Regions from separate parts of the Chromobacterium indicum genome, predicted to be linked through region 1. Evidence: predicted binding sites of a transcription regulator. Region 1 holds the regulator's gene; the other holds the start of a gene.
What was found. The regulator HrcA, encoded in region 1, represses chaperone genes, less so after heat shock. The targets are predictions, from matches to a motif close to ATTAGCACTCGNNNNNNNCGAGTGCTAAT.
Positions count from the first base shown of each region.

Region 2: the regulator HrcA is predicted to act here: its motif matches at 4,779-4,807, upstream of rpoH (RNA polymerase sigma factor RpoH).

Region 1 is NZ_JAYFSJ010000006.1:168,003-174,964, forward strand. Features, by position in the region: gene recR (recombination mediator RecR) at 1-176, opposite strand, end outside; gene VA599_RS10180 (hypothetical protein) at 234-677, opposite strand; gene VA599_RS10185 (YbaB/EbfC family nucleoid-associated protein) at 718-1,044, opposite strand; gene dnaX (DNA polymerase III subunit gamma/tau) at 1,050-2,981, opposite strand; gene mltB (lytic murein transglycosylase B) at 3,079-4,119, opposite strand; gene hrcA (heat-inducible transcriptional repressor HrcA) at 4,152-5,174, opposite strand; gene recA (recombinase RecA) at 5,331-6,383, shown strand; gene recX (recombination regulator RecX) at 6,383-6,841, shown strand; gene VA599_RS10215 (SRPBCC family protein) at 6,845-6,962, shown strand, end outside.
Region 2 is NZ_JAYFSJ010000017.1:2,660-9,621, reverse strand. Features, by position in the region: gene VA599_RS19955 (pilin) at 1-44, shown strand, start outside; gene VA599_RS19950 (PglL family O-oligosaccharyltransferase) at 106-1,923, shown strand; gene VA599_RS19945 (PglL family O-oligosaccharyltransferase) at 2,016-3,800, shown strand; gene rpoH (RNA polymerase sigma factor RpoH) at 3,885-4,748, opposite strand; gene ftsX (permease-like cell division protein FtsX) at 4,877-5,785, opposite strand; gene ftsE (cell division ATP-binding protein FtsE) at 5,782-6,435, opposite strand; gene ftsY (signal recognition particle-docking protein FtsY) at 6,499-6,962, opposite strand, start outside.

The DNA.
Region 1 (6,962 bases):
CGCTGGCAGTGGGTCAGGTGGATCAGCGCCCGGTCCAGCGCGCGCGCCAGCTTGTCGGCGCCCTGCTTGTCCCGCTGCAGCAAGTGGAAAGCCATCCGCTGCGCGGTTTTCGGCCCCACGCCCGGCAATACTTTCAACGCGGAGATCAATTGCTCCAGCGCGGGAGGATTCTTCATCGACACGGCATCAACCTGGGAAAAGCGGCCAGACGGCCGCGGACGGAAATCATGAAATCAACGGTAGCGCCGGCGCAGCCGGTAATGGCGCCAGGCGAACACCAGCCGGAACAAGGGCCGGCACACCGGCAGCATCCAGCGGCAGCGCGGCAAAAAGGCCACCCGGTCCACCACCTCGCAACCGCCGTCCGCCGCCAGCACACGGCGGCGATGCCACCAGACGCGCTGCCCCAGCATGCTTGAGCGCTCGTCGAAGGCGCCGGGCTCAAGGCGCAGCAGCGTCAGCTGGTCGCACTCCACCGGCAGGCAGCCCAGCAACAGCATCCAGCAGCGGCCGATGCGCGCCGGCTGATCCAGGCGCACGGGCAGATCGCCCGGCGGCAGCCGCATGCGCAGCCACGGGAAGAACTCGTCGTTGATGCCGCGCCGGCTTACCGCGTCGGCCCACACAGCCTCCGGCGGCCGCGGCAGACGGCTGCGCACGGTGAAATGGCCGAACATCCCGGCTCCGACAAAAAAGGCCCGTCGCCGGGCCCTGGGATCAGAACGGGAGTTTCATCCCGGCCGGAAGGTTCAGGCCGTTGGTGAAGCCGGACATCCGCTCCTGGGTGGTGGACTCGACCTTGCGCACCGCGTCGTTGAACGCGGCGGCGATCAGGTCTTCCAGCATTTCCTTGTCGTCCAGCACGCTGTCGTCGATGGCGACGCGCTTGACGTCGTGGGAGCAGGTCATCAGAACCTTCACCATGCCGGCGCCGGACTGGCCTTCCACTTCCACCTGGGCCAGCTCTTCCTGGGCCTTCTTCATGTTTTCCTGCATTTGCTGGGCCTGTTTCATCAGGCCGGCGATACCAGCTTTACCGAACATCGCGGTCACTCCTGTACGGGTTGAATGGTCTCGATGAGCAGCGTGGCGCCGAACTCGCGCACCATCTGCTGCACCACCGGATCGTTTTGCATGCACTCGCGGGCGACGGCCAGCTGCTCCTGGCGCAGCCTGGCGTCGGTCATCGCCGGGGTTTCCATCCCCAGCTCTTCCACCGTCACCGCGAGATCCACCGCGTGGCCGAAGCGTTCGGCCAGCGCGGCTTTGAGTTTTTCCTGATAATCGCGTCCGCTCATGTGGCGGAAGCTCTCCGGCACCGCCAGCTCCAGGCGGTCCTGGCTCCAACTCTTCAGCACGGCGTTATGCGCCAGCATCCGCGCGGCGCCGAGCTTGGCGCCCAGGTCGGCGACCAGCCGCTGCCAATCGCCATCGAAAACAAAACTGGACGGCTCGTCCTCCAGCGGCGGTTGCTGCATATAGGCCGGCATCGCGTCGTCGTCGGACCACGGCGCGTCGACGATCTCTTCCTCGTCGCGCTCGTCATCCGCCTCCTGAACGGCGGCCTCGGGCGCGGACGCAACTCGAACCGGCGCCGGCTGCAAACGCGGCTCAGGCTGGATTTCCGGCTTGGGCTCCGCCGCAACCGGCTGCGGCCGGGGCGCGGGCTCGGGTTCCGGCTCGGCGGCCGGGGTAGGCTCCGCCGCGCGGGGCTTGCCTTGCGGCTGCCCGCCGAGACCGGCTGCCTGCAGCGCGCGCGCGGCCGGCGACATGCCCCGCTCCGCCGGCACCGAAGCGCTGGCGATCGATGCCGCCGACGCCGACGCCGATGCCGGCGCTGGGCGCGGCTGCGACGGAGCGGCCGGACGCGCGGGCGCGGCGCTCTCCGCCGGCGCGACGGCCGGATGGAAGGCCAGCATCCGCAACAGCGTCATATTGAAGCCGGCATGCTCGTCCGGCGCCAGCGCCAGATCCTTGCGGCCATGGATGGCGATCTGATAGTAAAGCTGCACATCCTGCGGCGCGATGGCGCCGGCCAATGCGAACAAGGTATCGCGCTCGGGCTCGTCGGCGGCCAGCGCCGCCGGCACCGTCTGCGCCAATGCCAGCTGCTGCAGCAACACTGCCAGCTCGGACAGCGCCGAATCAAAGCTGATTCCGCGTTCAGCCAGGCGGTCGGCCTCGGCCATCAGCGCCGGACCGTCAGCAACGGCCAACGCCTGCAGCAGGGTGAACAGGTAGCGGCGGTCCACCGCGCCCAGCATCGCACGCACGCCGTCTTCCTTGACCTCGCCCAGTCCGTAGGCGATGGCCTGATCCAGCAGCGACTGCGCGTCGCGCATCGAGCCGGACGCGGCGCGGCCCAGCAAGGCCAACGCCGGAGCCTCGTACTGGATGCCCTCGACGTCCAGCATGTGGGCCAGATGGCTGGACACCTGCTGCGGCGTCATGTTGCGCAAGGAAAACTGCAGGCAGCGGGACAGCACCGTCACCGGCACCTTCTGCGGATCGGTGGTGGCCAGGATGAACTTGACGTGGCCCGGCGGCTCTTCCAGCGTCTTCAGCATCGCGTTGAACGCGCTCTTCGACAGCATGTGCACTTCGTCGATGATGTAGACCTTGAAACGGCCCATCGTCGGCGCGTACTGGGCGTTTTCCAGCACTTCGCGGATATTGTCGATGCCGGTGTTGGACGCGGCGTCGATCTCCAACAGGTCGACGAAGCGGCCGGTGTCGATCTGGCGGCAAGCCTGGCATTCGCCGCAGGGCTCGGCCGTGGTGCCGGTTTCGCAGTTCAGGCTCTTGGCCAGAATCCGGGCGATGGTGGTCTTGCCGACGCCCCGGGTGCCGGTCAGCAGATAGGCGTGATGAAGCCTCTGCTCTTTCAGGGCGTTGGAGAGGGCGCGCACCACGTGCTCCTGGCCGACCAGGTCGGCGAAGCGTTTGGGGCGCCACTTGCGGGCAAGGACTTGATAGCTCATGGGGGCGGATTTTAATGGCAATTGCCGCGCAAGGCGACAGGTTTCACCGGCGCGGCCTCCCTGGCGGCGCCGGCGTCTTGTTGCGGAAGCCCGCGCCTTACTGCGCGGCGGAGGCCTGGTCCGGCCGCTGCGCCAGCGACGCGTAGTAGCGCTGCCGCAGCTGGTCGGCGATTTCCTGCACCGCCTTGGCGTACAGCGTGCTGCGGTTGTAGCGGGTGATCGCGTAGAAATTGTTCAGGCCCAGCCAGTATTCGGTGACGCCGGGCGCGGTTTCCAGCGAAAACAGCACCGCCGGCACGTTGTCGGCCAGCGGCGTTTGCGGCGCCACGCCCATCTTGCGCAGATCGCCCACCGTGTAGTGCAGGTTGAATTTGTCGGCCAGCAGCTTGTCGACCTGGGCTTCCGGCGCCACGCTGGCCGGCGCCACGATGTCGTCGCCGCGCTTCCAGCCGTGCAGCTGGAAGTAATGGGCGACACTGCCGATGGCGTCGTGCGGGTTGCTCCAGATGTCGCGGTGGCCGCTGCCGTCGAAATCAACCGCCCACTTGCGGTAGCTGGACGGCATGAATTGCGGCAGGCCCATCGCGCCGGCGTAGGACCCCTTCAGCGTCAGCGGGTCCTTGCCCTCTTCCTTGGCCAGCAACAGGAACTGGGTCAGTTCGCCGCGGAAGTACTCGGCGCGGCGCGGGTAGTCGAAGCCGATGGTGGACAGCGAGTCCACCAGCCGGAAGCTGCCGGTGTTACGGCCGTAATGGGTTTCCACGCCCAGGATGGCGACGATCACCTCCGGCGCCACGCCGTACTCGCGCTCGGCGCGCGCCAGGGCGTCGGCGTTGCCTTGCCAGAACGCGGTTCCGTCCACGATCAGCTTGTCGTTGACGGTCGTCGCGCGGAATTGATACCACGGCCGCGAGGTGGACGGCTTGTCGAGGATGCGGATGATGTTGGGCTTCAGCTCCACATTGGCAAACACCGCCTCCAGCTCGGGGCGGTTGAACTGGCCTGTGGCCACCTGCTCGTCGATGTAGCGCTGCACGTCGGGGCGCGCCAGAAAGGCTGCGTCGGCCTGGGCTTGCGGAGCGGTGAAGGCCGCGCCGGCCAAAGCGGCGGCGATGGCCAGTTTCAACATCGATTTCATGATTCTGCTTTCTTTTTTGGTATGGCTCGAGTTCATTCGCGGAAGGACAAGGCGTTGCTGACTAGGCGGGCGGTGATGTCGACGATGGGGATCACCCGCTCGTAGGCCATGCGGGTGGGGCCGACCACGCCCAGCGTGCCGACCACCTGGCCGTTGATGCAGTAGGGCGCGGTCACCACCGAGCATTCGTCCAGCGTCATGACTCCAGACTCCTCGCCGATGAAAATGTTCACCCCCTGCGCCTCCCGTCCCTGCGCCAGCAATTTCAGGAGTTCGGTCTTGCGCTCGAACACGCCGAACAGCTCCCGCAGCCGCGACAGATCATCCGACAGATCATGCACCTGCAGCAGCCTTGAGCCGCCGCTGACCACCACGTCCTCGTTGCGCTTGGCCAGCGTCTGCTGGCCCAGTTTCACCGCGGCGGCCATCAATTCGGCGATGTCGCCCTGCAGCTGCCTGAGCTCGCCCTCCACCCGCAGCGTAACGGCGCTCAACCCCTGCCCGGCGTAATGCTGGTTGATGAAGTTGCCGGCCTCCACCAGTTCCGACGGCGTGTAGTCGCGCTCGGTGTTCAACAGGTGGTTCTGCACATCGCCGTCCAGGGTCACCAATATCATCAACACCCGCCGTTCGGACAGGCGCAGGAATTCGATCTGGCGGAAGGCGACGTCGCTGAGCTGCGGCGTCAGCACCACGCCGGCGAAGCTGGTCAGCTCGGACAGCAAGGACGACGCCGCCTGGGCGATCCGCTGCGGGCTGTTCGGCTGCAGATTGGCCTCCAGCTCGTGGCGCGACAGCTCGTCCAGCGGCCGTATCGTCAACAGCCGGTCGACGAACAAGCGATAGCCGCGCGCGGTGGGAATCCGCCCCGCCGAAGTGTGCGGCGAGGCGATCAGGCCCATGTTCTCCAGATCGGCCAGCACGTTGCGGACCGTGGCCGACGACAGCTCCACCCCGGGCAGCAGCGACAGGGTCTTGGAGGCGACCGGCTGACCGTCGGCGATGTACCGTTCGATCAGCGCCTTCAGCAAATGTTGGGCGCGTTCGTTCATCATGTCCCCATTGTACACATCCTGCACCGCGCCAAAAGGGGGCGCGGCGGGGCTTTACGACCATGGCACGAAAACGGCGGCAGCAAGCTGCTGTTGGCCCAGCTTTTTTCTGCGATAATCGCCCCCATCATTGGTCCGACCTACCCCATTGGAGACAGCATGGCTTCCGAAGACAAGAGCAAGGCGCTGGCCGCGGCCCTTTCCCAGATTGAAAAACAGTTTGGCAAGGGTTCGATCATGCGCATGAGCGACAACCAGATCAACGAAAACCTGCAGGTGGTCTCCACCGGCTCGCTGACCCTGGACCTGGCGCTGGGCGTCGGCGGCCTGCCGCGCGGCCGCGTGGTGGAAATCTACGGCCCGGAGTCGTCCGGCAAGACCACCCTGTGTCTGCAAGCCGTGGCCGAGATGCAAAAATTGGGCGGCACCTGCGCCTACATCGACGCGGAAAACGCGCTGGACCCGCAATATGCGCAAAAGCTGGGCGTCAAGGTCGACGACCTGCTGATCTCGCAGCCGGACACCGGCGAGCAGGCGCTGGAAATCTGCGACATGCTGGTGCGCTCCAGCGGCGTCGATCTGATCGTGATCGACTCGGTGGCCGCGCTGGTGCCGAAGGCTGAAATCGAAGGCGAGATGGGCGACAGCCACGTCGGCCTGCAAGCCCGCCTGATGAGCCAGGCGCTGCGCAAGCTGACCGGCAACATCAAGCGCACCAACACCCTGGTGATCTTCATCAACCAGATCCGCATGAAGATCGGCGTGATGTTCGGCAACCCGGAAACCACCACCGGCGGCAACGCGCTGAAGTTCTACGCCTCCGTGCGCCTGGACATCCGCCGCACCGGCGGCATCAAGAAGGGCGAGGAAGTGATCGGCAACGACACCCGCGTCAAAGTGGTGAAGAACAAGGTATCCCCGCCGTTCCGCCAGGCCGATTTCGAAATCCTGTACGGCGAAGGCATCTCCCGCCAGGGCGAAATCATCGAGCTGGGCGTCAAGCACGGCTTCGTCGACAAGTCCGGCGCCTGGTACGCCTACAACGGCCAGAAGATCGGCCAAGGCAAGGACAACACCCGCGAATGGCTGAAGTCCAACCCGGCCATCGCCGAGGAGATCGAGCGCAAGATCCGCGAAGCGGTGGGCATCAAGATCGAGATCAATGAAGCCCAGGGCGACGAAGAGTTCGCCGACGACGCCTTCGACGCCTGATGGCGGCGACAGGCAAAAGCCTGAAGGCGCGGGCCGCCGAACTATTGTCCCGCCGGGAGTACACCCGGCAGGAACTGGTTCGGCGGCTCGCGCCTTTTGCCGACAGCGAGGACGAGTTGAACGCGGCGCTGGACGAGCTGGCCGCCGCCGACTGGCAGTCTGACGACCGCTTCGCCCGCCAGTTCGCCAGCAGCAAAGGCGCCAAGTTCGGCAGCCGCCGCCTCGCGCAGGAAATGCGCCAGCGCGGGGTGGACAGCGAAACCATACGCGAGGCGCTGTCCGGCCAGGACGACCTCGCCAGCGCGCGCGAGCAGTGGCGCAAGAAATTCGGCCGGCTGCCGGCCGACGCGGCGGAAAAAGCCAAGCAATACCGTTTCCTGGCGCAACGCGGCTTTCCCGCCGACGTGATCCGCCAGGTATTGGCGGGCGGCGCAGACGACGACTTCTACGAGGACTGAGCCATGGCAACGCGCAGCATCGCCACCGAAATCGACATCGCCGCCAGCCCGGAGCGGGTGTGGCAGGTGCTGACCGACTGGCGGCGCTACCCGGAATGGAACCCGTTCATCGTCGGCCTGC
Region 2 (6,962 bases), on a different contig from region 1:
ATCAGCTATCGGCTAATTGGGTACCCTCCAATTGCCGCGTATAACCGCGATTGCATTGTCATGACAAGAGGCGCATAGGCGCCTCTTTTTGATTCTATGCCCATAATGAAAAAACTCCCGATCTCCCTGTTTTGGATCTTGCTGTTTGTCGCTCCCTTTCTTAATTATGCCCGTTATAGCCCATTGCAGGATTGGTGGACCCATGCGCTGGTGGTATTGGGCATTGGCATGGCGGCGTGTTGGTTTTTTCGCCTGCGTATGGAGAGTCTGGCGATTCCCCGCTCAAGCATTTTTCTGCTGATTTTCCTGTTATGGGTTGTCGTCTCTGGCGCGTGGAGAGGAAATTACACCGCGGTGATCCAATGGGGGAGTGTATTGGCGATGATGTTTCTTCTCAGCTTGTGTGTAGGGCACTGGCTTAGACAAGATTCGGCATTGAGCACGCTTGCCTGGGCATTGTTAGGCGGTGGCTTATTACAGTGTGTAATTGGTTTGATACAGCTTGGGGGAGGGGCGCCTTATCTGCATGGTTTCATCATTTATGATCCACTCAATCCATCAGTCCCTATCGGTAATTTAGCGCAGCGCAATCATTACGGGGAATATTTGGGTTGGAGCATCATGGCTTGTTGCTATCTGTACGGTATGGGGCGCCTGTCCAGAGTACTTAGTGCCGTAAGCATGCTGCTGTTGACCATGTTGATGACCTGGTCCGGCTCTCGGCTGGTTTTGGCTTATGGATTGATCATGGCTGTGCTTGGTTGGTTTTGGTACCGGCGCGCTCGTTCGGATGAACGGGTGGCGAAGATGGTGGTGATGTTGGCGTTCGCCTTGCTGGCATTGGCTATGTGGCAGCTGTTCAATGGGCTGCTGGTCAGGGAGATGCATGCATTGGGCTGGTATTTCGGCACGTCAAGCGGTGCGGAAAGGATGCTGGGCGATGGTTTCGGCTTGCGGCGGCGAATCGAGTGGAGCAAGGCTTGGAGCATGTTCCAGGATCATCCTTGGACGGGTTATGGTGTTGGCGGATATGCTTATCAAGCGCAATGGTTGGAGTTGACTGGCGGCTTGCCGAAGGCGCCGGAAAATTGGTTGTTCACTCACTGTCACAACTTAATATTCCAATTGCTGGCGGAGACCGGGCTGATAGGCACGCTCATCGTGATGACCGGTTTGTTTTTTTGCTTATTGCCTTATTTTTTTAAAGAGCAGCAAGCGCCAGAGCACTTGTTTTTAATTGCTATTGTATTCATGATATTGGGGCACAGCTTATTTGAATTCCCCTTGTGGTATCTGCCATTTTTGGCGATGTTGGTCATTGTTTGCGCTAGGGCGCCTTGCCCTTTGATTCATGCACGATTGGAAACAAGTTTGTTGAGATGGGTTGGGGTGGCTGCGGGGGGGGGGGTGCTGGTTTATATGGTTTCCGGGGTTTGGATTTTTCAGAATCTGGTGCGTTACAACCATCCCAGTATTAGTTTCGAAGAAAATCAGCGCAGAGTCGCATATCTACAAAAAGTGATGCTCATTCCTTGGTGGAACGACAGCGCGAAATTTATTCTGTCGAATTATATTGATGCTTCAAACGATATGGCAGAAGCTCGTATCAGTTTTCTGGACGAGTTGGCCAGGAGCCAGCCTTTCCCCGAGGTGCTGCTTAAGCTTGCGATGCAAAGGCTGATCATGGGCAAGGATCAAGAGGCGAAGCAGGCAATGGCTTTGCTGATCGCTAACTTTCCTGACGAAACGCCGAAGGTCGCTCTTTTTTTGCGGGGAAGAGGGGAGCCGGCATTGCAGCCTTTGATCCACATGGCCCAAAAAGCGGCAATGGAATATGACCGCCATGGCTCAGGTACGGAGGCCGGCCGGGTAGCCGCGGTGATGACCGTCGCGTCGCCGGTCACGCGCAAGACGCTGTTCTGAGCTTTGTAACGCGCGGACACACTTGATGGGTTTTGCCGGGGCGGCGCATGCGGTATGCTGCCCGCTTCCTGCTTCTCGACATCTGATCTGCCATGACTTTTCAGAAGATTTCCGAGCGCCTGGCGCTGCTGGCCCTGTGCCTGATCGCCATCGTGCCCTTCGCTTCCCGCGTCCACTTCGTGCCGCTGCCGCAGTGGTTCGGCGAGATCAATGTGATCTGGCTGCTGTTGGCCGCCGGCGTGTTTCTGCTGCCCGGCGCGCGGCTGTTCGATTCGATGCCGCGCGCCGGCTGGCTGTGCCTGGCCTTGGCCGGCGCCTGGGCGCTGCAGCCGCAGTTCGTCCATCTGCTGTTCCCCGGCATGAGCTACGTCACCGCGCTGGCCTGGCTGGCGACGGCATTGCTGGCCTCGGTCACCGCGTCGTTGCGCGGCGCCCTAGGCGACCGGGAGTTCGCGGTGTGGCTGGCGCGGGCTATCATCGTGGGCGGCTTGGTGCAGTCGCTGATTGGCACCGCCCAGCTGACCGGCCTGGCGCCGGCGCTGGGGCTGTTCTATGACGGCTCCCATCCCACCAGCAATATCTTCGGCCACATCGGCCAGCGCAACCAGTACGCCCATTACCTGATGTGGTCGGTGGTGTCCGGTGTCTACCTGTTCGCCGTAGGCCGCCTGGGGCGCGGCTGGCTGGTCGCCCTGGTGCTGTGGATGGCGCTGATGCTGGGCTGGGCGGGCTCGCGCACCATTCTGCTCTATCTGGTTGCGCTGTCGGCGCTGGCCGGCTTGTGGCACTGGCGCAGCCGCGACGAGGCGTCGCGCCGGATGATGCTGGCGATGTGGGCCGCTTCCGGCACGATTCTGGCCGCCCAGTTCGCGCTGCCGCTGTTCAACCACCTGATCTCGCTGTTGACCCACTCCGATGTCGAGAACGCGTCCGGCATCGCGCGGCTGGCGGCCAATGGCGACGATATGGGCGCGCGCCGCTTCGCCGAGATGCACAAGGCCTGGATGACCTTCCAGGCGCATCCGCTGTGGGGCGTGGGCTGGTCGCAGTACGCGGCGGAAAGCGTGCGTCTGCAGCCGTTGCCGCAGTTCGCCGCGGCGGGCTACAACAGCGGCTTGTTCACCAACGCGCACAATCTGCTGATGCAGCTGCTGGCCGAGATGGGCGGCGCGGTCACCGCGCTGATTGTCGTCGGCTTCATCTGGACGGTGCTGCCCTTCTTCCGCCGCAAGGCCGAGCCGGAAGGCGTGCTGGCGCTGGGTTGCATCGCAGTGACGCTGACCCACAGCATGTTGGAGTATCCGCTGTGGTACTACTATTTCCTGGCGATGCTGGTGATGTTCATGGCGATGGCGCCGCGCGGCGAGCGCCCGCTGGCCTGGCCGCTGCGTTTGCCGCTGTTGGCGGCGCTGGTGTGGGTGGGCTGGCTGTCGATCAGCACCTCTTCCATGTTCTGGGAGCTGGTGAACCTGTACGTGCCGACCGGCAACGCGTCCAAGGACAAGGTCCGCGCCGAGCGCCTGGTCGAGATCGTCGAAACCAAGCCCTTGTTCGCCTACCACGCGCTGTACACGCTGGATGATTATCTGCCGGTGAACCGGGACAATCTGAAGCAAAAGCTGGCGCTGGAAGACCGGCTGACGGAATTCCGTCCTTATCCCGATGTGATGCTGAAGCGGGCCCAGCTGGAGATCCTGGCTGGCGAGCGGGCCAAGGCTGAGCAGACGCTGCGCACCACGCTGGCCTCGTTCCCGACCTATGCCGGCCAATTTCTGGAGACGCTGGGCGATCAGAACCAGGAATGGGAACCGCTGCGCAAGATCAGCCGCGAGGCTTACGACAAGCTGCCGGCTAAGTTCCGCACGTTGCAGGAGTGAATTGTCCCGCCGCCGGATGGCGGCGGTGGACAATAAAAAAACCGCTCGAATCATCGAGCGGTTTTTTCGCGTCCGGCGGCGGGATCAGTTATCCAGCACCACGCCTTCGCTGAGCGCGGTCTTCATCTTGGTCAGCGCCTTGGCCTCGATCTGGCGGATGCGTTCGGCCGACACGCCGAACTCGGCGGCCAGCTCATGCAGCGTGGAGCCGCTGTCGTCGGCCAGCCAGCGCGCCTCGACGATGCGGCGGCTGCGGGCGTCCAGCGTGGACAGCGCGTATTCCAGGCCTTCCGACTGCAGATGGTCGAAGGCGCGGCGCTCCAGAGCGCGGGTCGGCTCGCTATGGCTGTCGGCCAGCCAGTCGATCGGCGCGTAGCTGTCCTCGTCGTCGCTGTCGGCCAGCAGGGAGATGTCCTGGCCGTTCATGCGGATTTCCATTTCGCGCACTTCCTCGGGCTTGACGCCCAGGTCATTGGCGATGGATTTGGCTTCCTGCTCGGACAGCGCGGAGAAACCGCTCTTCATGCTGCGAAGGTTGAAGAACAGCTTGCGCTGCGGCTTGGTGGTGGCGATGCGCACCAGGCGCCAGTTGCGCAGGATGAATTCGTGGATCTCGGCCTTGATCCAGTGGATGGCGAACGAGAACAGGCGCACGCCGCGGCCCGGCTCGAAGCGCTTCACCGCCTTCATCAGGCCGATATTGCCTTCCTGGATCAGGTCGGCTTGCTGCAAGCCGTAGCCGGCGTAACCGCGCGACACGGACACCACCACGCGCAGGTGCGACAGCACCATCTGCCGCGCCGCTTCCAGGTCGTTTTCCTGTTGGAAACGGGTCGCGAGTTCGGTTTCCTGCTCCGGCGTCAGCATGGGCACGCTGTTGACGGCCTGGATGTACTGTTCCAGGCTGCCGCTGGTCGACGGGACGGGAAGGGCAAATGTTGTGTTCATTGCGATGGCTACCTCCTTGGGTAGTGCTATGTTAGCACTCGAGTATTGAGAGTGCTAGCAGCGAAAGGTTCCCGAGTCAATGATATTTAACAATCGGCCCGATAGTTGAAACCTTCCGCTTGTCATTTTTACTTCGGCTCTACCTTGCGCAGGTGGTGATCGGCCGCCAGCCGCGCGCCCAGCATTGCCAGCGCGGCGGAGATGCCGATCAGCGCCGCCAGCTCGGGCAGGTTCAGCGCGCGCAGCTCCACCCGTTCGCCGTACAGCATAGCGAACTCGCTGATGGCAGGGTTGGCCATCGCTGCCAGCCAGCAGGACAGGCCCCAGGCCAGCAGCGCCGCCAGCACGCCCTGCCACAGCGCGTGATACAGGAAGGGGCGGCGAATGAAGCTGTCGGTGGCGCCGATCAGTTTGGACACCGCGATCTCGTCCTGGCGCGCCAGTATCTGCATCCGGATCGCGTTGTGGGTGACCAGCACCAGCGCCAGGCCCAGCGCGGCGGCCAGGAACCAGGTCAGCTTCTTGCCCATCTCCACCATGCCGTACAGGCGCTTGGCCCAGCTGGCGTCGAATTGCGCCAGCTCCACCATCGGCAGGCCGGATAGCTCCTTCTGCAGCATGTCCAGTTCGCGCGGCTCGAGAGATTTCGGCGTCACCACGAAGGCGTCGGGCAGCGGGTTGCCTTCCAGCCCGTCGGACAGGCCGGACAGGCCGTTGCGTTTTTCAAGATCCTGCAACGCCTGGCCTTTGCTGACGAAGGAGAAGCTCTTCACCTTGGGGTGATGCGACAGCGTGCTGTTGACGGCGGCGATATCGGCCTGCTCGGCCGTCTGCTCCATGAACAGCGTGATCTGCGGCGTGGCGGTCAGGCGGCCCACCCATTCCTGCACGCTGTTGACCGCGAGGTACAGCGACAGCGGCAGGGCCAGGGCCAGCGCCAGCATCAACAAGGTCAGCAGGCTGCCGAAGGGCTGGCGGACGATCTTGGCCAGCGCCTGCTTGGCGCTCTGCCAGTTCAGATAGAGAAAGTGTTTCATGCGGCGAACTGTCCTTCCCTCAGGCGGATGATGCGGCGGCCGTAATCTTCCATCAGCGTTTCGTCGTGGGCGGAGATCAGCACGGTGACGCCCACCTGGTGGAAGGACTTGAACAGCTCCATGATGTCCAGCGCGTAGGCGCGGTCAAGGTTGGCCGATGGCTCGTCGGCCAGCAGGATGCTGGGGCGGTGGACCACGGCGCGGGCGATGCACAGCCGTTGCTGCTCGCCGCCTGACAGCCGGATCGGCATCATTTTTTCCTTGGGCAGCAGGCCCACCTTGTCCAGCGCCGCGCGCACGCGCTTGGCGGCGTCGCGGCGGTCGAAGCCGATGATGTCCAGCGGCAGCATCACGTTGTCGAACACGCTGCGGTCGAACAGGATCTTGTGGTCCTGGAACACCATGCCCAGGTGCTGGCGCACGTAGGGCACCTGGCTTGCGCGCAGCTTGGACAGATTCTGGCCATTGACGATGACGCCGCCGCTGGTGGCGCGCTCGATGCCGGCGATTAGCTTCAGCAAGGTGGACTTGCCGGCGCCGGAGTGGCCGGCGAGGAACACCATTTCGCCGGTTTCTATGGTGAACGACAGGTTCTTCAGGGCTTCATTGCCGCCTGGATAGCGCTTGGTGACCTGGTCGAACTGTATCATTGAGAAGTTTCCCGCTTGTTGGCTGAGAAAAGGCGGCCGCGCCTGCGGCCGCGAATCATGGTCTTATTCGAACAGCGCGTCGATGTAGTCGCGGCTGTCGAACGGCCGCAGATCGTCGATGCTCTCGCCGACGCCGACGAAACGCAACGGAATCGGCCGCTGTTTGGCGATGGCGGCGATCACGCCGCCCTTGGCGGTGCCGTCCAGCTTGGTCAGGATCAGGCCGGTCAGGCCCAGCGCGTCGTCGAAGGCCTTCACCTGGCTGACGGTGTTCTGGCCGATATTGGCGTCCAGCACCAGCACCACTTCGTGCGGGGCGTCCGGCAGCGCTTTCTGGATCACGCGTTTCACCTTCTTGATCTCTTCCATCAGGTGCAGCTGGGTCGGCAGGCGGCCGGCGGTGTCGGCCAGCACGATGTCGATGCCGCGGGCGACGGCGGCTTGGATCGCGTCATAGCAGACGGCTGCGGAATCACCGCCCTGCTGCGCGATCACGGTGACGTTGTTGCGCTCGCCCCAGGCGATCA